DNA from 3 places in the Streptomyces sp. NBC_00569 genome. Region 3 is predicted to be linked to each of the others. Evidence: riboswitches for the same ligand, from Rfam matches in the RefSeq annotation. Region 3 holds a riboswitch; each other region holds the start of a gene.

Region 1 (6,436 bases), 1.6 Mb from region 3:
AGCCGACGATGCTGCCGCCCGAACTGCCCCCGCTGCCCGCGCTGACGCGCGCCGAGTGCGACCTCCTCGACCGCTATCTAGAGGTGGTCGACCTGCTCGGCAGGATCAACCCGGCCAGAAGCAACCACACATATGGCGGACTGCGCGCTGCGCAAGCACTCGTCGGCAGGGCGACGGCCCTCAGGGACGCTCTGACGCTCATGCATCAGCGGGGCGAGAGCGAGGTCCACGCGACGACGCTCGCCCAGGCTTTGCGGGTCCTGGACGGAGAAAGAAGGGCACAACGGGTCACAGTTCCACCGGAGCCGGTCAATTGACGGTGCGTTCGAGACCGAAGCGATCCGATGCGAACTGTCCGGTCCCGGATCGAAACGGACCAGAAGAGGTACCCACATACGGAGTAGCCGGCACCCGCACATGCGAACCGGAAAAGTTGCGCGGAACGCCTACGCGAAGTCCGGGATTCCGCCTTCCGCTGCTGGTGCGGGCGTCGTCGGGACCCCGACGACGGGGTGGAAACGTGCGCTGTCCACCCGAACAGGCCAGCCGTGAGGACACTCACTCAACGCCGATTCGGCGCTGCATTCGCGCCGTTCGTGCGTGAAGATCCCTTCCGACGACAAGCCCCCGCCACCGCGGCGGGGCGGTCCGTGCGGACGCCGAGTCCTGCCGCCGTACGGATGCCAGGTCGACAGAAGTGGATCGGCAGGAGTGGAGGACCCGAGCACGACGGGCCGCCGGAGCTGTTTTCCGGGCCGGTCCTTGGGGTGAAGCCGCACATCGCGGCCGGGCAACTTCGCCAGCCCGAATCCGACAGGTCATCCTTCACAGGCGGCTGACGAAGGGTTGCGCATGACTGCGCTCAATCGTGTCCCGTCGCTGCTCGCCCGGGCCGGAACCGCCTCGGCCCTCACGCTCGCCGTAGCGGGTGGCAGCCTGCTGGTGCCCGGAGCCGCGCCCGAAGCGGAGGCCGCACCACCGGCGACGAAAGCACTCCAGATCGCGGCCTCCAAGAAGGGAAGTCCCTACCGGTGGGGCGCCACAGGGCCGCGCACGTTCGACTGCTCGGGCCTGACGCTCTACTCGTTCAAGGCCGCGGGCAAGAAGCTGCCCCGCACCGCCGCCCAGCAGTACAACAAGACCCGCCATGTCTCCGCGTCCCATCGAAAACGCGGTGACCTCGTCTTCTTCCATTCGGGCCGCGGCGTCTACCACGTCGGCATCTACGCCGGGAAGGGGAGGATCTGGCACTCGCCGAAGACCGGTGCCGTGGTGCGGCTCGAGCGGATCTGGACGAAGCGCGTCTGGTACGGGCGCGTGCGCTAGCGCAGCCTGGCGGGTCCCCGGGAGCTCCAGGGACCCGCCAGGCACCGGAGAGTGTCACGCCCGCCCGGGCCGCCTCGGAACCGCGCAATGGGGTACTCGTGGTCGTATGGACGAGGACCGAACCGCAGGCGACGAGGACGCCCCACGCGACCCGGGCCCGCCGAGCGGAGGCCGGGACCGGCACGAGACGCCGCTGGAGCGCGCGGACCGGAACTTCGGCGAGCTGCTCCAGGAGCTGAGAGTCACCCAGACGGGCGTGCAGATCCTCTTCGCGTTCCTGCTGACGCTGGCGTTCACTGCGCGGTTCCCGTCGCTGGACACCGTGCAGCGCGCGACCTACATCGCGACGCTGCTGCTCGCGGTGCTCGCCGCCGCGCTGCTCACGGCGCCCGCGGCGCTGCACCGCGCGCTGTTCCGGCGCGGTGTCAAGCCGCAGATCGTGCAGATGTCCTCGCGGCTCGCCACCGCCGGCCTGAGCGTTCTGGCGCTCGCCCTGGCCGGGTCCGTGCTGCTCGTCGTGGACGTCACGGCGGGGCGGGCGGCGGGAATCGCGGCGGGAGCGGGCACGTTCGCGGTCTGCGCGGGCCTGTGGGGTGTGCTGCCGCGTCTGGCGCGGCGCTCGCTCACCCGGGCACAGGAAGAGGGGACGGGCACTCCGCCCCCGTAGCCGCGTTCATACCTGCCGGACTTCCTCCTGTTGGCCTTCGCCCCTGCCGACCCTCACACCTGCTGGACAGGGACCGTCCACGGCAGGGCGATCCATACGGTCTTGCCGCCTTCGGGGGTGGGCCTGACCGACAGGCTTCCGCCGCACTCGGCGGTCAGCCAGCGGATGATCACCATGCCGCGCCCGTTGTCCTGCTGGACGGCGGCCGGGAGCCGCTTCGGGTAGCGCGGGTGGCTGTCCGTGACGCCGATGCGCAGATGTTCGTCACGCTCCAGCTGCACGTCGACCGTGAAGACGGGCGACTGTCCGCGGGTGTGCATCACGGCGTTCGTGGCGAGTTCGGAGACGATGAGCCGGACCGTGTCGGCCGTTTCCGCGTCGCGCGGCATGCCCCATTCGGCGAGTACGTCGCCGACATAGGTGCGGGCCGAGGAGACCGAGGCGGGATCGCTCGGCAGAGTGACGGATGCTTCCTGGTGATCTGCCATGGCGACGTCGTCCCTTTTTTCGCCGGGGCCTGAATCCGACACATGGCGGATGACTCGAGGCGACCCCCGGACTGGTGCTTCGCGCCAGAGTGCCACTACCGCCCGGCCCGTGGAGCCGATCCCCCGAGATATGCATATATCTGTCGCTCGAAGCGGTGAACTCTGCCTCGGTGGACCGCATTTGGGCGTACACCGCCGACTTCCTCTACCGTCGCCTCAGAACACCGATCCGCCGGGCCGGAAGGAGCCGGGCCACAGGTCCGAGGAGACAGGATGAAACACGGTCCGGCGGTGCGCCGCCGCAGGCTCGGCGCGGAACTGCGCGCACTGCGTGCCCGCGCGGGGCTCACAAGTGGCGAGACGGCCCGGCTCGTCGGCTGGCACCAGTCGAAAGTGAGCCGTATCGAGACCGGGCGCAGCGGCGTGAAAGCGTCGGACGTGCGCCTTCTGCTCGACGCGTTCGAGGTCGCGGACCCCGGCCTACGGGATCTGCTGGTCGCGCTGACCGGGTCGGGGGACGACGGCGGCCAGCACTGGTGGCACGCCTACCGGGAGCTTCTGCCGCCCGCCTACCGGGACTTCATCAGCCTGGAGTCGCAGGCGTGCCGGGTCAGGACGGTCGAGACGTCCGTCGTGCCGGGCCTCCTCCAGACGCCCGACTACGCGCGTGCGGTGACCAGGGCCGCGCTCGGCGGGCTGCCGGACGGGCAGGTCGACGCCCTGGTCGAGGTGCGGATCGCCCGGCAGGACGTGCTGCGTTCCGCGTCCCCGCTCCGGCTCAGCGCGGTGCTCGACGAGGCGGTGCTGCGGCGCTCCGTGGGCGGTCCTCGGGTGATGGCGGAGCAGCTGCGTCAGCTGGCCGCCGTGGCGAAGCTTCCCCATGTGCGGCTTCAGGTATTGCCGTTCGCCGCGGGGGAGCATGTCGGACTGACCGGCCCTTTCGTTGTGTTCTCATTTCCGAACACTTCTGATCTCGACGTAGTAGTTCTCGACCATTTGACGAGTAGCCTCTACCTCGAGCGGAAAGAAGACCTCAAGGCGTACACGGACGCCTTCGAAACCCTTCGGATCCACGCACTTTCGCCCGGGGACTCGTTGGATTTCATCGCCGGGATCGCCGGAGCGCACCGCCCTCCGGACAGTGAACGCACGTAAGGAGGCACCATGTCAGCACTGCCTCGGTACGTACCATCCGCCGCGGTTCCCAGCACCTCTCTGCACGACGCGCCATGGCGGCGAAGCAGCCGAAGCACCGGAATGAACAACTGCGTCGAGACGGCTCCCCTGCACCGCGGCCCTGCGGCCGGACTCCTCGCCGTGCGCGACTCCAAGCGCACGGCCGGACCCGCCCTGCTGTTCTCGCCCTCCGCGTGGGAGGGGTTCCTCAACTCGTTGCGGTGAACGCCGAGTCGGGAGCGTTGCGGCTGATCACCCGTACGGCCTCGGCGATCTGATCGCCGGTCAGGTCGGCACGGGCGGTCAGCCGCAGCCGTGAGATGCCGTCCGGCACCGACGGGGGACGGAAGCAGCCGACGGCGAGGCCGGCTTCGCGGCAGTCCGCCGCCCAGCGCACCGCCTCCTCGGGGGACGGCGCGCGCACGGAGACGACGGCTGCGTCGGGCCGTACGGCCTGGAGGCCCTCGGCCGTGAGGAGTTCGTGCAGCGAAGAGGCCACGGTGCGGGCCCTTTCGGCCCGCTCGGGCTCACGGCGCAGCAGGCGCAGGGCCGCGAGCGCGGCGCCGGCCGCCGCGGGCGCGAGGCCCGTGTCGAAGATGAACGTCCGTGCGGTGTTGACGAGATGGTCGATCACCCGGGCCGGACCGAGAACGGCGCCGCCCTGGCTGCCGAACGACTTGGAGAGGGTGACGGTGACGACGGTGTCGTCGGCGCCCGAGAGCCCCGCCGCCTGCGGCGCGCCCCTGCCACCGTCGCCGAGCACACCGAGTCCGTGCGCGTCGTCGACGATCAGGCCTGCCGCGAACTCCCTTGCCACTCCCGCGAGTTCGGCCAATGGAGCGGCGTCGCCGTCCACCGAGAAGACGGAGTCCGAGACGACGACGGCCGGTCCCTGATGCGTGTCGAGTGCCTTGCGGACGGCGTCGGGGTCGGCGTGCGGGACGACCTGGGTCGCGCCGCGGGCGAGCCGGCAGCCGTCGATGAGGGAGGCGTGGTTGCTCGCGTCCGAGACGATCAGTGAGCCGTGCGGGGCGAGAGCGGTCACGGCGGCGAGGTTCGCGGCGTAGCCGGACGACAGGACGAGCGCCGCCTCGAAACCGCAGAACTCGGCCAGTTCGCGCTCGAGTTCGGCATGCAGCTCCGTGGTGCCCGTGACGAGCCGCGAGCCGGTGGCGCCGCCACCCCAGCGCAGCGCCGCGTCCGCCGCTCCTCCGGTGATCTCGGGGTGGCGCGTGAGGCCGAGGTAGTCGTTGCTCGCGAGATCGAGGAGGGGGTTCGACGACGGGCGGGGGCGCAACGTGCGGACGAGTCCGGCGCCGCGACGCACGCGCTCCTGCTCGTCGATCCAGCCGAACGGCGATCCCGCCATGTGAGTCCCTCCGCCCGGCCGTCGAGCGACCGGTTCTCGAGTGGGGTGTGCTGTCCCGTGCCCACTGCCGCTTTGTAGACAGTTTTGTAGGCAGTGCACAGACACTAGCGGGACATCCAGCCACCCAGGGTGTGGCAATACCCACACCTCGAACCGGCAGAGTTGTGCAAAGCCTCCTTGGCCTGAGCAGGGCACGTAGGTCAGGATCGGGCCATGGACCTGCTGAACACGCTGGTGGACAAGGGGCTGCGGCGCGAGCTGCCGAGCCGCGAAGAAGCGCTCGCCGTTCTGGCGACTTCCGACGACGAACTGCTCGATGTGGTGGCCGCGGCCGGCAAGGTGCGGCGGCAGTGGTTCGGGCGCCGGGTGAAACTCAACTATCTGGTGAACCTCAAGTCGGGCCTGTGCCCCGAGGACTGCTCGTACTGCTCGCAGCGGCTCGGGTCCAAGGCGGAGATCCTCAAGTACACGTGGCTCAAGCCCGACGAGGCGTCGAAGGCCGCGGCCGCCGGTGTCGCGGGCGGCGCGAAGCGGGTCTGCCTGGTGGCGTCCGGGCGCGGCCCGACGGACCGCGACGTCGACCGTGTCTCGGAGACCATCGGCGCGATCAAGGAGCAGAACGAGGGCGTCGAGGTGTGCGCCTGCCTCGGTCTGCTCTCCGAGGGCCAGGCCGAGCGGCTGCGCGGTGCCGGCGCCGACGCGTACAACCACAACCTCAACACCTCCGAGGGCACGTACGGCGACATCACGACGACGCACACCTACGCGGACCGTGTCGACACGGTGCAGAAGGCCCACGCGGCCGGTCTGTCCGCGTGCTCCGGGGTCATCGCGGGCATGGGCGAGAGCGACGAGGACCTGGTCGACGTCGTCTACTCGCTGCGCGAACTCGACCCGGACTCGGTGCCGGTCAACTTCCTGATCCCCTTCGAGGGCACCCCCCTCGCCAAGGAGTGGAACCTGACGCCGCAGCGCTGCCTGCGGATCCTCGCGATGGTCCGCTTCGTCTGCCCCGACGTCGAGGTGCGGATCGCGGGCGGCCGGGAGGTGCACCTGCGCTCGATGCAGCCGCTGGCGCTCCACCTCGCCAACTCCATCTTCCTCGGCGACTACCTGACGAGTGAGGGCCAGGCGGGCAAGGCGGACCTGGACATGATCACGGACGCCGGGTTCGAGGTCGAGGGCACCGACCAGGTGACGCTGCCCGAGCACCGGGGCGGGCCCTGTGGTTCCGACGCGGAAGCGGGCTGCGGTTCCGGCGCGCATGCCGCATGCGGTTCCGGCGCGGCTTCGGCCTGCGGTTCCGGTGAGGGCTGCGGCTCCCACGAAGAAGCCGCGGAGTCCCCGGTCGCCGAGGTCCCCGAGGCGCGCACGGACCTGGTCGCCGTACGCCGCCGGGGTGCCGGTACG
Region 2 (6,436 bases), 3.8 Mb from region 3:
GCCTCGACGGCGACGTGGGACAAGCTCGCCGAGTGCGAGAGCGGCGGCTCCTGGAGCGCCGATCCGGGCAACGGCTATTACGGCGGGCTCCAGTTCTCGCAGGAGACCTGGGAGAACTACGGCGGCCTCGACTTCGCGCCGCGCGCCGACCAGGCCAGCCGCTCGCAGCAGATAGCCGTCGCCGAGAAGGTCCTCGCCGACCAGGGTCCGCGGGCGTGGCCGGTCTGCTCGGTCACCTCGGGCCTCACGGTGGACGACGCCGCGGCCAAGGTCGATCCGGGGGCGGCCCTGCCGACCCCGTCCGCGTCCGCCGACGACTCCGGCAGTGGCGACGCGTCGAGCGGCGACACCAGGAAGGACGACGCGAGCGACGGACAGGGGGACTCCGCGGCCTCGGGCGCGAAGGGCGACTCCCGAGAGAAGAATCACGACGACTCGGGTGATACCGCAGGTAACACCGCGAACGACTCCAAGAGTGACAAGTCCGGTCAGGAAGACGCGACTTCGACCTCCGGCGCGCCCTCGTCGGAGGCCTCCGACGGCTCGGACTCCGCTGCCGCGCCCGCCTCCGGCCGCCACCGCGGCGAAGCGGCCGAGGACGATACCGCGGGCGCCTCGCGTGCTGACGACAGTTCGGGTCGCCATGCCTCGCGCGGTAGTGAAAACGGGCGCAAGGGCGCGAATGCCGATGAAGGCGCCTATACCGTGCGCGCCGGCGACAACCTCTGGGACATCGCCGACACCCATGACGTGGATGGCGGATGGGCCGCTCTGTACGCCGAGAACAAGAAGACGGTCGGCGCCGATCCCGACCTCATCCTTCCTGGTCAGAGTCTGGATCTTGGGCTCGAATCGGGCGAAAAGTAGCGGCAGTTCGGGCTTATTGTCCGCTTTGGCGAGAGTGAGAGATGGGTCTCAAAGGCCCTGATCGTCTTTGAAATTCGGGCGATCCACTGCTTACGGTCATCACCGCTCGCCACAGCGGGCCCCGTCGGATGTCACGCCGAATCCTGCCAACGTCCGTACGGGAACAGTCGTCGCGTAAGCGCCGTAGGCAGGAGCGGGGGACCCAGGTAAGTGCCGGCCCCGGCCGTCGAGAGACGGCCGACCGACCGGCTTGGGGTGAAGTCGCACGCAGGACGTGCGACCGGGCACTCATCCGGCCCGAACCCGACAGCTCACCTCGTAGGCGTCGGTGAGGGGATCTCTCGATGCTGTTTTCCAGCAAGGGCAAGCACCGCCGCCCGTCCAAGGCCGTCCGTGTCGCCACGCTCGCCGGCGTCGCCGGTGCCGCTGTCGCCGTGCCGCTGATGGGTGCCACCGGCGCCTCCGCCGCCACCACCTCTGAGTGGGACGCGGTCGCGCAGTGCGAGTCCGGCGGCAACTGGTCGATCAACACGGGCAACGGCTACTTCGGCGGCCTCCAGTTCTCCTCGTCCACCTGGGCCGCGTACGGCGGCACCGCCTACGCCTCCAGCGCCGACAAGGCCTCCAAGGCGCAGCAGATAGCCGTCGCCGAGAAGGTCCTGGCCAGCCAGGGCAAGGGTGCCTGGCCGAGCTGCGGCGTGGGCCTGTCCGCCGCCTCCACCGGCTCCGCCCCGGCCGCCGCCCCGCAGAAGCAGGAGCGCACCGAGCAGCCGACCACCCGCAGCCAGCAGCGCACGGCGCCTGCCGCCCCGAAGCAGCAGGCGAAGAAGACCGTCGAGACCCCGGCCGGCAAGAAGGTCAAGAAGGGTGACGGCGAGTACAAGGTGAAGGCCGGCGACACCCTCAGCACCATCGCCGAGGAGCACGGCACCAAGGGCGGCTGGGCGAAGCTCTTCAAGCTGAACAAGGACATCGTCGAGGACGCCGACCTGATCTACCCGGGCCAGCAGCTCCACCTCAAGTAAGTATTAGAGGAGAGCGGCAGCCTCCAGGCCGCTCGGGTACCGGCTCTCGGCGGACGGCCGGTACCACGCCAGGTCCCCCCATGGACTCCCCGCCCCGGGTGCGCATTCCCCCGTCGCACCCGGGGCGGGGTTTTGGTGTGTGCGGGGTCCTGGGCTTTCGTCCGTCGGCGGCCGGAGCTTTTTGTTCCGTTCGGAAACAATTAGCTCTCGGTTTGTCCACGGGCCGGTCGGTCGGCCGGTTTGAGCCCCGGAGCCGGTTAGGCTCAGCAGTTGCCGGACCATGCGGCCCGGCGTAGTTGCGTCACATCCCAGAAGGAGATGCTCGTGCCGTCCATCGACGTCGTCGTAGCCCGGGAAATCCTGGACTCCCGAGGCAACCCCACGGTCGAGGTCGAGGTCGGCCTCGACGACGGCAGCACCGGTCGTGCCGCTGTCCCGTCCGGTGCGTCCACCGGCGCGTTCGAGGCCATCGAACTCCGCGACGGTGACCCGAACCGCTACCAGGGCAAGGGTGTAGAGAAGGCCGTCCTCGCCGTCATCGAGCAGATCGGCCCGGAGCTCGTCGGCTACGACGCCACCGAGCAGCGCCTGATCGACCAGGCGATGTTCGACCTGGACGCCACCGACAACAAGGGCTCGCTCGGCGCCAACGCCATCCTCGGCGTCTCTCTCGCCGTCGCGCACGCCGCCTCCGAGGCCAGCGACCTGCCGCTGTTCCGCTACCTCGGCGGTCCGAACGCGCACCTGCTGCCCGTCCCGATGATGAACATCCTCAACGGTGGGTCGCACGCCGACTCCAACGTCGACATCCAGGAGTTCATGATCGCGCCGATCGGCGCGGAGTCCTTCTCCGAGGCCCTTCGCTGGGGCGCCGAGGTCTACCACACCCTCAAGAAGGTGCTGAAGACCAAGGGTCTGTCCACCGGCCTGGGCGACGAGGGCGGCTTCGCCCCGAACCTCGGCTCGAACCGCGAGGCCCTCGACCTCATCGTCGAGGCCATCAAGCAGGCCGGTTACGTCCCCGGCGAGCAGATCGCGCTCGCGCTCGACGTCGCCGCGTCCGAGTTCTACAAGGACGGCAAGTACGAGTTCGAGGGCAAGTCCCGCTCGGCCGCCGAGATGACCGAGTACTACGAGGAGCTCGTCTCCGCGTACCCGCTGGTCTCCATCGAGGACCCGCTGTACGAGGACGACTGGGCCGGCTGGAACGTCATCACCGAGAAGCTGGGCGACAAGGTCCAGATCGTCGGCGACGACCTCTTCGTCACCAACCCCGAGCGCCTCGCCCGCGGCATCGAGGAGGGCTCCGCCAACGCCCTGCTCGTCAAGGTCAACCAGATCGGTTCGCTGACCGAGACCCTGGACGCCGTCGAGATGGCCCAGCGCAACGGCTTCAAGTGCATGATGTCCCACCGCTCCGGCGAGACCGAGGACGTCACCATCGCCGACCTCGCCGTCGCGGTGAACTGCGGCCAGATCAAGACCGGTGCCCCGGCCCGCTCGGACCGCGTCGCCAAGTACAACCAGCTCCTGCGCATCGAGGAGATCCTCGACGACGCCGCGGTCTACGCCGGCCGTAGCGCGTTCCCCCGCTTCAAGGGCTGAGCACACCCTTAAGGCACTGCCTTAGGAAGCGTCGTACGTACGTCCCCGCACCCGGTCCCGTACCGTGTGCGGGGACGTACGCACGTAAAGGGGAGGCGCGAACATGGCCGGGAGAGTCCGGGACAGGGACCGTGACCGGTTCTCCACCGCGACCCGGCTGCGTCTGCTCGGCGAGCAGACCGCCGAGCGCGTCTACCGCTCCCAGACCAGACGCCAGGCCCGCCGCTCCCGCCTCACCGGCCGCGCGGCACTCCTGGCTCTCGTCCTGTGCACCCTGGTCGTCGCACTCGCCTACCCCATAAGGCAGTACGTCTCCCAGCGCGGGGAGATCGCCGACCTCCAGCGCCGGCAGCAGGAGGCCCAGAGCAGGGTCGACAGGTTGCGCGACGAGAAGGCACGCTGGCAGGACGACTCGTACGCCGAGCAGCGGATCCGCGACCGGCTCCACCTCGTGATGCCGGGCGAGACCGGCTACATCGCGCGCGACCCCGACGCGGCGAAGCGCACCCGCTCCGAAGGCGGCGCGGAGGGCCGGCCCTGGTACTCGAACGTCTGGGACGGCGTCGACAAGGCCGACCGCCCCGCCGGCTGACCCGCCCTCACCGAAGCCCGAAGCCCCGAAGTCCCGAACCCCGAATCCGCAGTACCCCCACCGAAGTTCACTGAAGGAAAGCCCCCAGGCATGGACACGCCCCCGCCCCAGACCGAGCCGACCACGCCCACGGACGCCGACATCCAGGCGTTCAAGGAGCAGCTCGGCCGCCCGCCGCGCGGCCTGCGGGCCATCGCGCACCGCTGCCCGTGCGGCAACCCGGACGTGGTCGAGACGGCCCCGCGCCTCGAGGACGGCACGCCCTTCCCGACGACGTACTACCTCACGTGCCCGCGCGCCGCGTCCGCCATCGGCACGCTGGAGGCGAACGGCGTCATGAAGGAGATGACGGAGCGCCTTCAGACGGATCCCGAACTCGCGGACGCGTACCGCAAGGCGCACGAGGACTACATCGCGCGCCGCGACGCCATCGAGGTTCTCGAGGGCTTCCCGAGCGCGGGCGGCATGCCGGACCGGGTGAAGTGCCTGCACGTCCTGGTCGGCCACTCCCTGGCCGCGGGCCCGGGCGTGAACCCGCTCGGCGACGAGGCCATCGCGATGCTGCCCGAGTGGTGGGCGAAGGGCCCCTGCGTGTCGGCCGCGCCCGAGGAGGGCGAGTGACCAGGGTCGCCGCCGTCGACTGCGGCACGAACTCGATCCGGCTGCTCGTCGCCGACGCCGACCCCGCCACGGGTGAACTCGTCGAACTGGACCGCCGCATGACGATCGTGCGGCTCGGGCAGGGCGTGGACCGCACGGGACGCCTCGCGCCCGAGGCGCTGGAGCGCACCTTCGCGGCCTGCCGCGAGTACGCCGAGGTCATCGAGGCGCACGGCGCCGAGAAGATCCGGTTCGTGGCCACGTCCGCGTCCCGTGACGCCGAGAACCGGGACGACTTCGTGCGCGGGGTCATGGACATCCTGGGCGTCGAGCCCGAGGTCATCACCGGTGACCAGGAGGCCGAGTTCTCCTTCACCGGCGCGACGAAGGAGCTGACGGGCCGGGCCGACCTCGACAAGCCCTACCTGGTCGTGGACATCGGCGGCGGCTCGACGGAGTTCGTCGTCGGCGAGGACACGGTCCTGGCCGCGCGCTCCGTCGACATCGGCTGCGTCCGTATGACGGAGCGCCACCTCATGGGGGAGGACGGCCAGGTCACCGACCCGCCGTCGCCCGCGCAGATCGAGGCGATCCGCGAGGACATCGTCGAGGCCCTCGACCTGGTGACGCAGACCGTCCCGCTGACCGCGGCCCGCACGCTCGTGGGTCTCGCCGGTTCCGTGACGACGGTCGCCGCGCTCGCGCTCGGCCTGACCGAGTACGACTCGGTGGCCATCCACCACTCCCGCATCTCCTACGAGCGTGTCGCCGAGCTCACGGACTGGCTGGTGACGTCCACCCACGACCAGCGCTCCCTGAACCCGGTCATCCACCCGGGCCGCGTCGACGTCATCGCCTCCGGGGCGCTGGTGCTGCGCCTGATCATGGAGTGGATCGGCGCCAAGGAGGTCGTGGTGAGCGAGCACGACATCCTCGACGGCATCGCCTGGTCGATCGCCTAGCCCGCCCCCGGCCCGTTCCAGGCTTTTCCCGACCCCTTCCATCGCCCTTTGCGGCCCCCTTCCCGGCCCCCCTTCCGACCTGCCGGTACCTCCCGTGGGCGACTCCCCTGAGCGCTCAGGACGTCGTCTGAGCGCGGTCGAGGAGGGGGGCGACACGCGCCGGCGACACCCCGTCGGGAAAGTTCGTGAAGTTCTTCACAAGGAATTCGGCCTCATGGGGCGAGGTTCCGGGCCAGATGGCCCGCAGGAGGGGGTCTTTGGGCTCCGTCGGCTGCCGGGCGGGACGTTCCACGCTTGTTACGGACTGATGAACCGGATGAGTGGTCCACCTCCGCCGGACGCCCGGAGCGGCAGCTCAAGGGGGGTGCGCAACGACCGGCGATATACCGTGGTTCCCCGCCGGGGCCATGACCTCGGTCACGTGGGCCGCGGAGTGTAGCAGAGGCCCCACCCGTGCTTGTGAAGGGGCGCACGAGCGACCCCCTCCGGACGGGTGGATACTCGATGGCATGAGCACCACGGAGCGTCCCAGGATCCTCGTAGTAGGCGGTGGGTACGTAGGCCTGTACGCAGCACGACGCATTCTCAAGAAGATGCGTTATGCGGAAGCGACCGTCACGGTCGTGGACCCGCGCTCGTACATGACTTACCAGCCCTTCCTCCCCGAAACCGCCGCCGGCAGCATCTCGCCGCGCAACGTCGTCGTCCCGCTGCGACGCGCTGTGCCCGGAGCCGAGATTCTCACCGGCCGGGTCACCACCATCGACCAGGACCGCAAGGTCGCC
Region 3 (6,436 bases):
CTCGTATTGCTGCGCTGGTAGTTCGGATCTCGGAGGACTGAGGACACATGATCTGGTACGGACTGCTGGTGGCCGCCGTCGCCGGCGAGCGCGTCGCTGAACTCGTCGTCGCCCGTCGCAACGAACGGTGGAGCGCAGCCCGCGGGGCAACTGTCTCCGGCCAGGGCCACTACCCGGCGATGGTCGCCCTCCACACCGGGCTCCTGGGCGGCTGCCTCTACGAGGTATGGCTGGCGGACCGTCCTTTCCTGCCGGCACTGGCCTGGCCGATGCTCGTCCTGTTCGCGGCTGCCCAGGCCCTGCGGTGGTGGTGCGTCGGCACGCTCGGGCCCCGCTGGAACACCCGGGTGATCGTCGTACCCGGACTGCCTCTGGTGACAGGAGGCCCGTACCGCCGGCTGCGGCATCCCAACTACGTGGCCGTCGTCGCCGAGGGCATCGCCCTTCCGCTGATCCACACCGCCTGGGTCACAGCGACCTTGTTCACCCTGCTCAACGCCGCTCTGCTCACCGTCCGCATCCGCTGCGAGAACCGGGCCCTGGCCGCCTCGACCACGTCCGCTGCGGCGTGATCGACGTACTGGTGGCGGGCGGCGGGCCGGCCGGTCTGGCCGCCGCCATCCACGCCGCGCTCGCCGGCCTGGAGACGGTCGTCGTCGAACCCCGCACCGCGCCCGTGGACAAGGCCTGCGGCGAGGGCGTCATGCCGAGCGGTGTCGCCGCGCTGCGAGGACTGGGCATCGAGGTCACCGGCCAGGAACTGCGCGGCATCCGTTACGTGGACGGCACGGCGCGCGCCGAAGCGTGCTTCCGCGACCGCAGCGGGCTGGGCATCCGCCGTACGGCGCTGCACGCCGCGCTTCACCGGCGCGTTCTCGATCTCGGCGTGCGGATGGTGACGGGCAAGGTCGGCGAAGTCCGCCAGAGCGCTGACTCCGTCACCGCGGCGGGCACGACAGCCCGCTGGCTGATCGCCGCGGACGGACTGCACTCCCCTGTGCGGCGGACGGTGGGACTGGAGATGCCTGGCGTCAAAGACGGCCGCTACGGACTTCGCCGGCACTTCCGCGTCGAGCCATGGACCGACTTCGTGGAGGTCCACTGGTCCGGTGAGGGCGAGGCCTACGTGACACCGGTGGGCGAGGACCTGGTGGGCGTCGCGGTCCTCAGTCGCTGCCGCCGCAGCTACGACCAGCACCTCGCCGGCTTCCCCGCCCTCGCGGCCTCGCTCCGCGGTGCGGCGGCGACCGACGTACGTGGCGCGGGACCCCTGCGGCAGCGCGCGCGACGCAGAGTCGCCGGCCGTGTCCTGCTCGTCGGCGACGCCGCGGGCTACCTCGACGCCCTCACCGGCGAAGGCATCGCTCTCGGCCTTGCGACGGCACGGGCAGCCGTGCGCTGCCTGGCCGCCGGACGACCGCAGGAGTACGAGCGCGACTGGACGCGGCTGACCCGTCGCCACCGGCTGCTGACCGGCGCCCTCCTGGCCGCGGGCCGCCGTCCTGGCACCGCCCGTCTCGTCGTCCCGGCGGCGTCCCGGATGTCGCCGGTGTTCGCCGCGGCGGTTCACGCCTTGGAGTAGGGGAGCTCTGATCGCCCCACAGCTCCTGTTCGGGATCAGCGGACCGCTTGTGCAGACCACCAGGGCCATTCGGAGGTTCTGCTGTGGCGGCTGCCGCCGGCCGGGCTTCGCATTGGGCAAAGTGGATAAGTCGCCGCGCACCACGATGTAGCGACAGGGCTCCGGGAGGACCGTATGACCGCTTCGTCACCCGCCACCGACGTACCTCCGGCCCGGTACGACGATCTGCGAGCGCTGGTGTTCAACTGCACCCTCAAACGCTCGCCGGAGACGAGCAACACCCAGGGCCTGATCGAGCGCAGCACCGCGATCATGGAAGCCGAGGGAGTCCACGTCGACGTCGTCCGGGCCGTCGACCACGACATCGCCACGGGCGTGTGGCCCGACATGACGGAGCACGGCTGGGAGACCGACGCCTGGCCGGACCTCTACCGTCAGGTCATGGCCGCCGACATCCTCGTGCTGGCCGGACCGATCTGGCTGGGCGACAACAGCTCCGTGACGAAGCGGGTGATCGAGCGCCTCTACGCCTGTTCCAGTCTTCTCAACGACGCAGGACAGTACGCCTATTACGGCCGCGTGGGCGGCTGCCTGATCACCGGCAATGAGGACGGCGTCAAACACTGCGCGATGAATGTCCTCTACAGCCTGCAACACCTGGGGTACACCATCCCTCCCCAGGCGGACGCCGGATGGATCGGTGAGGCCGGCCCCGGGCCCTCCTATCTCGACCCGGGTTCCGGCGGCCCCGACAACGACTTCACCAACCGCAACACCGCGTTCATGACCTGGAACCTGCTGCACCTGGCCCGGGCGTTGAAGGATCTCGGTGGCATCCCCGCCTACGGCAACCAGCGCACCGCCTGGGACGCCGGCTGCCGCCACGACTACGAGAACCCGGAGCACCGGTAGCGGCGCCCGCAGAGAAACGGAGCATCCCGCCCCGGCGTCGGTCGGATGCCGCGCACGCCGCGAGGGCACGCGTACCCCCGGCAGCAGCCGCGTCCCGTCAGCCCGCCGCACAACCGGACCTGAGGAAGGGCCGTCACGCGGCTCAGCACACCCCGGCGCCTCCTGCCCGAAGACAGGAACGCGCCACGACCACAAGTCCGTTCGCACTTGCGCACAGCACACCTTCACTCGGATGAAGTGTTCACATATCCCGAGCGACTGGCGAATCAAAGGCAAGCAAAAGCGTGCACCGGACCATTCTCGGCTGCACGATCTCGGCCTTGCCGAAAAGAGCACCCGCATCTTCGGCAGACGGCCGAACCCTCACGAACTCGCGGATCATTTCGGAACAGCCTTTAGTGGCGCTCCCAGCCGAGTTTCTCCTCCGTCCGAACGGTGCCGCAACTCCGACGTTGCCGGTACGTTCCACGCACCGGGGTAACTGCCTCTGTTCCTGGGCTTCTTGGCGGCGGGTCTTCGGTTCGAGTCCGACCCGGTGCAGGCGCGTGCCGAGTTCCCGTCCCCGGCCAAATCGACCACTGAGGCCCGGGATTGACCAGGTCCCACGCGAAGGGGCGCCTCCCCGGAAGTCCGTAGTCGGCAGAGGACTTCAGCAGCTTCCTCCCGGTCCGAGCCGAGACCTTCACCGGCATATCGGTGACGATCGGCAACTGACCCAACTGACTTCCCATCACCTGCAGACCCTTTCCTCAGCTCACGCACATCCTGAGCCGGCAAAGATCTCCAGGTGCCGCATAAGAGCCTTCACTGCTGAGCCCGGGGTATTCCGCGAGATCAGCAGGTCTACGCGACGTGTACTCGCATGACGGAGCCCGTCGCCCTCGCTTCAGTCGATCTTTCTGCCGAACCGCACACGGCGACGTTCAGGCACCACCCCGACCGACACCTGCCCATGAGCCCTGCAGGGGGCATTCCTCGGCCCGCACCCCCCGACCGATATTCACCGTAATTCACCACATAAGGTACCAAAAGCGACACGACAGTATGTCCGTCTTGCCTTAGAATTTGCCATTTCACGCCATTAGCCGCGTACAAAACGCTCTGTCCATATCGGAGGCATTCACGCGAAATATCGCACTCTGATATGCAATCTAATGGCATCCCGACCCGTATCCCCTTCAGTGAGTCCTGTCACAGGGACGGGCGCCGGCTCCGAGCTCCGCTGAGCCCACTTCCCTTCCGCACAAAGAAGGTTGGGCTTTTCGATCAAACAGAGCGGCGGGCTCCCGTGGCCAGAGAAAGGGCTCTCACATTCCCCTGTGGGAATTCTGGTCTTGTTCCGCCCGCTCCTTCTCGCCTAATGTCACCGTCAATCCGGATGGAACGCCGAATCCTGCCGCTGTCCGGAACCCCACCCACTCGGTTACGCACGGCAGGAGCGGGGGACCCAGTTAAGCCGCCGATCCGGTTTCCGGAACGGCTCGGGGTGAAGTCGCATTCGCAGTGCGTCCGGACATCTCCCGTCCGAACCCGACAGCTCACCTCGTAGGCGACGGAGAGGAAACAGAACATGCCCGCAAAGGGAAAGCACCGCCGCATCAAGTCCATCTCGCTCACCCGGGGAATCGCCGTCGCAGGCACGGGCGCGGCTGTGCTCGTTCTCCCGGTGCTCGGCGCGACCAGCGCCGGTGCGGCCCAGGGCGTCCCGGCTGCAAAGAGCGCCGCGGCCCCCACGACGTACGTCGTCGCCCAGGGCGACTCCCTCGCCAAGATCGCCCGTGAGCACTCTCTGAGCGGCGGCTGGAAGAAGCTGTACCAGGACAACCGAGCCACCGTCGGTGACAACCCGGGGCTGATCCACCCCGGCATCAAGCTCACGCTCGGCACGAAGAGCCCGGCCGAGCCCGCGGCCACCAGGGCGTCCGCCGAGCGGGCCGACCGCTCCGAGCAGCGGACCGCGCTCACCGCCACCCCTGCGAAGAAGACCTACACCAACAACCTCGACGGCTGGATCAAGGAGTCGCTCGACATCATGGCCAAGCACGGGATTCCCGGCTCGTACGAGGGCATCCACCGCAACATCATGCGCGAGTCCTCCGGCAACCCGCTGGCCATCAACAACTGGGACTCCAACGCTGTCGCAGGTACCCCGTCCAAGGGGCTCCTGCAGGTCATCGACCCCACGTTCAAGGCCTACCACGTGGCCGGTACCTCGATGAACAGCTACGACCCCGTCGCCAACATCACCGCCGCCTGCAACTACGCGGCCGCCAAGTACGGCTCGATCGACAACGTGAACGGCGCGTACTGACAGCCGGTTTCACCATCAGGCTCGCAGTCGTCGCGGGCGGACCGGGCTCGTCCTGTGCCTGCCGTACGAGCAGGAACTCCCCAACGACTGCCTGTTGAAGCGCATCGATGATGCCGTGGCCCTGAAGTCCCGTAAGCACGAAGGGACTTCAGGGCCTTCTTCTGTCCTGTTCAACCCCTTGCACGCCATCACCGCCGTGCATATCCTCCCCGCGAATCGAAGCGCTTCGACATCACGGAGAGACACAGCATGGCAGACTCACACCCGGTCATCCCCGGGTTCCACCCGGACCCCAGCGTCTGCCGCGTCGGCGACGACTACTACCTCGCGTGCTCGAGCTTCGAGTACGTCCCCGGGGTGCCGCTCTTCCACAGTCGCGACCTGGTGCACTGGCGGCAGATCGGCAACGTCCTCGACCGGCCCGCACAGCTGCGGCTGCCCTGGGACACACCCTCCTCCGCCGGGATCTACGCGCCGACGCTGCGCCATCACGACGGTCGCTTCTGGCTGATCGTGACCAATGTGAGCTCGGGCGGCGGCAATCTGCTCGTCTCCGCGACCGACCCGGCGGGCCCCTGGTCGGACCCGGTCCCGCTGCCCGGTGTCCCCGGCATCGACCCGGATCTCGCCTGGGACGAGGACGGCGCGTGCTGGGTCACGGTCGCCGGGATCTCCCAGGTCCGCATCGATCCGTACACCGGTGAGACGATCGGCGAGCCGCGCCCGCTGTGGTCCGGCACACCGGGCGCCAAAGCCCCGGAGGCGCCGCACCTGCACCACGTGGGCGACCACTGGTACCTGCTGATCGCCGAGGGCGGCACCGAGCGTGGTCATGCCGTCTCCGTGGCCCGGGGCCCCGCGCCCACCGGCCCCTTCGAACCTTGTCCGGCCAATCCGGTCCTGACCCACCGCAGCACCGACGACCCCGTACAGAACACCGGCCACGCCGACCTGGTGCAGGCGCCCGACGGCACGTGGTGGATGGTGTTCCTCGGGGTGCGGCCGCGCGGCGGCACCCCCGGCTGGCACGTACTCGGCCGCGAGACCTTCCTCGCGCCCGTCACCTGGGAGGACGGCTGGCCGGTCGTCGGCCCGCCCGTGACGGCCGGGCCCGCGCCCGCCTCCGCCGAAGCCTTCACGGACGACTTCGACGACGCCGATCTGCAACCCTCCTGGATCTCGCTCCGCCACCGCTCACCACAGCACTGCACCACGAAGGAACGACCCGGCCGGCTGACGCTCCACGCCCTCGGGGCCGGGCCCGACGCCGCCGACGTCACCTTCGTCGGCCACCGGCAGCAGCACCTCTCCTGCCGCGTCCGCGCCCACCTCGACCCGGCGGACGGCACCGGCGGCCTAGCGGTCCGGCTCGACGAGCGGCACCACTACGAGATCGAGGCCGACGCCGCCGAAGTACGGGTGATCGCCCGCGTCGGACCGTTGCGCACCGTGGTGGCCTCCGCACCCCGCGCGACAGTCGGCGGGCCGCTCGTGCTGGGCGTCGACGTGACGCCCACTGACACCCCGCACGACGCGCGCACCGGCCCGGACACGGTCGCGTTCGGCGTCGAGGATCCGCACGGCACGTTCACCACGCTCGCGGCCCTCGACGGCCGCTATCTGTCGACCGA

What was found. Region 3 has a riboswitch for cyclic di-AMP ahead of OHO83_RS43880 (transglycosylase SLT domain-containing protein). Riboswitches for the same ligand answer to the same signal wherever they lie in the genome.
Region 1: linked by a shared signal. The riboswitch ahead of OHO83_RS36835 (C40 family peptidase) and the one ahead of OHO83_RS43880 (transglycosylase SLT domain-containing protein) in region 3 are both predicted to bind cyclic di-AMP.
Region 2: linked by a shared signal. The riboswitch ahead of OHO83_RS26630 (transglycosylase family protein) and the one ahead of OHO83_RS43880 (transglycosylase SLT domain-containing protein) in region 3 are both predicted to bind cyclic di-AMP.

The regions. Positions count from the first base shown of each region.
Region 1 is NZ_CP107783.1:8,168,036-8,174,471, reverse strand. It holds gene OHO83_RS36845 (ATP-dependent Clp protease proteolytic subunit) at 1-1, shown strand, start outside; gene OHO83_RS36840 (hypothetical protein) at 9-317, shown strand; cyclic di-AMP (ydaO/yuaA leader) riboswitch at 672-849, shown strand; gene OHO83_RS36835 (C40 family peptidase) at 853-1,326, shown strand; gene OHO83_RS36830 (DUF6328 family protein) at 1,433-1,993, shown strand; gene OHO83_RS36825 (ATP-binding protein) at 2,047-2,481, opposite strand; gene OHO83_RS36820 (helix-turn-helix domain-containing protein) at 2,755-3,636, shown strand; gene OHO83_RS36815 (DUF397 domain-containing protein) at 3,646-3,882, shown strand; gene OHO83_RS36810 (8-amino-7-oxononanoate synthase) at 3,866-5,026, opposite strand; gene bioB (biotin synthase BioB) at 5,240-6,436, shown strand, end outside.
Region 2 is NZ_CP107783.1:5,902,698-5,909,133, forward strand. It holds gene OHO83_RS26625 (transglycosylase family protein) at 1-867, shown strand, start outside; cyclic di-AMP (ydaO/yuaA leader) riboswitch at 1,037-1,207, shown strand; gene OHO83_RS26630 (transglycosylase family protein) at 1,212-1,892, shown strand; gene eno (phosphopyruvate hydratase) at 2,211-3,497, shown strand; gene OHO83_RS26640 (FtsB family cell division protein) at 3,601-4,089, shown strand; gene OHO83_RS26645 (DUF501 domain-containing protein) at 4,180-4,710, shown strand; gene OHO83_RS26650 (Ppx/GppA phosphatase family protein) at 4,707-5,651, shown strand; gene OHO83_RS26655 (NAD(P)/FAD-dependent oxidoreductase) at 6,161-6,436, shown strand, end outside.
Region 3 is NZ_CP107783.1:9,719,080-9,725,515, reverse strand. It holds gene OHO83_RS43900 (type III polyketide synthase) at 1-21, shown strand, start outside; gene OHO83_RS43895 (isoprenylcysteine carboxyl methyltransferase family protein) at 48-572, shown strand; gene OHO83_RS43890 (NAD(P)/FAD-dependent oxidoreductase) at 569-1,582, shown strand; gene OHO83_RS43885 (flavodoxin family protein) at 1,757-2,494, shown strand; cyclic di-AMP (ydaO/yuaA leader) riboswitch at 3,869-4,061, shown strand; gene OHO83_RS43880 (transglycosylase SLT domain-containing protein) at 4,065-4,805, shown strand; gene OHO83_RS43875 (glycoside hydrolase family 43 protein) at 5,055-6,436, shown strand, end outside.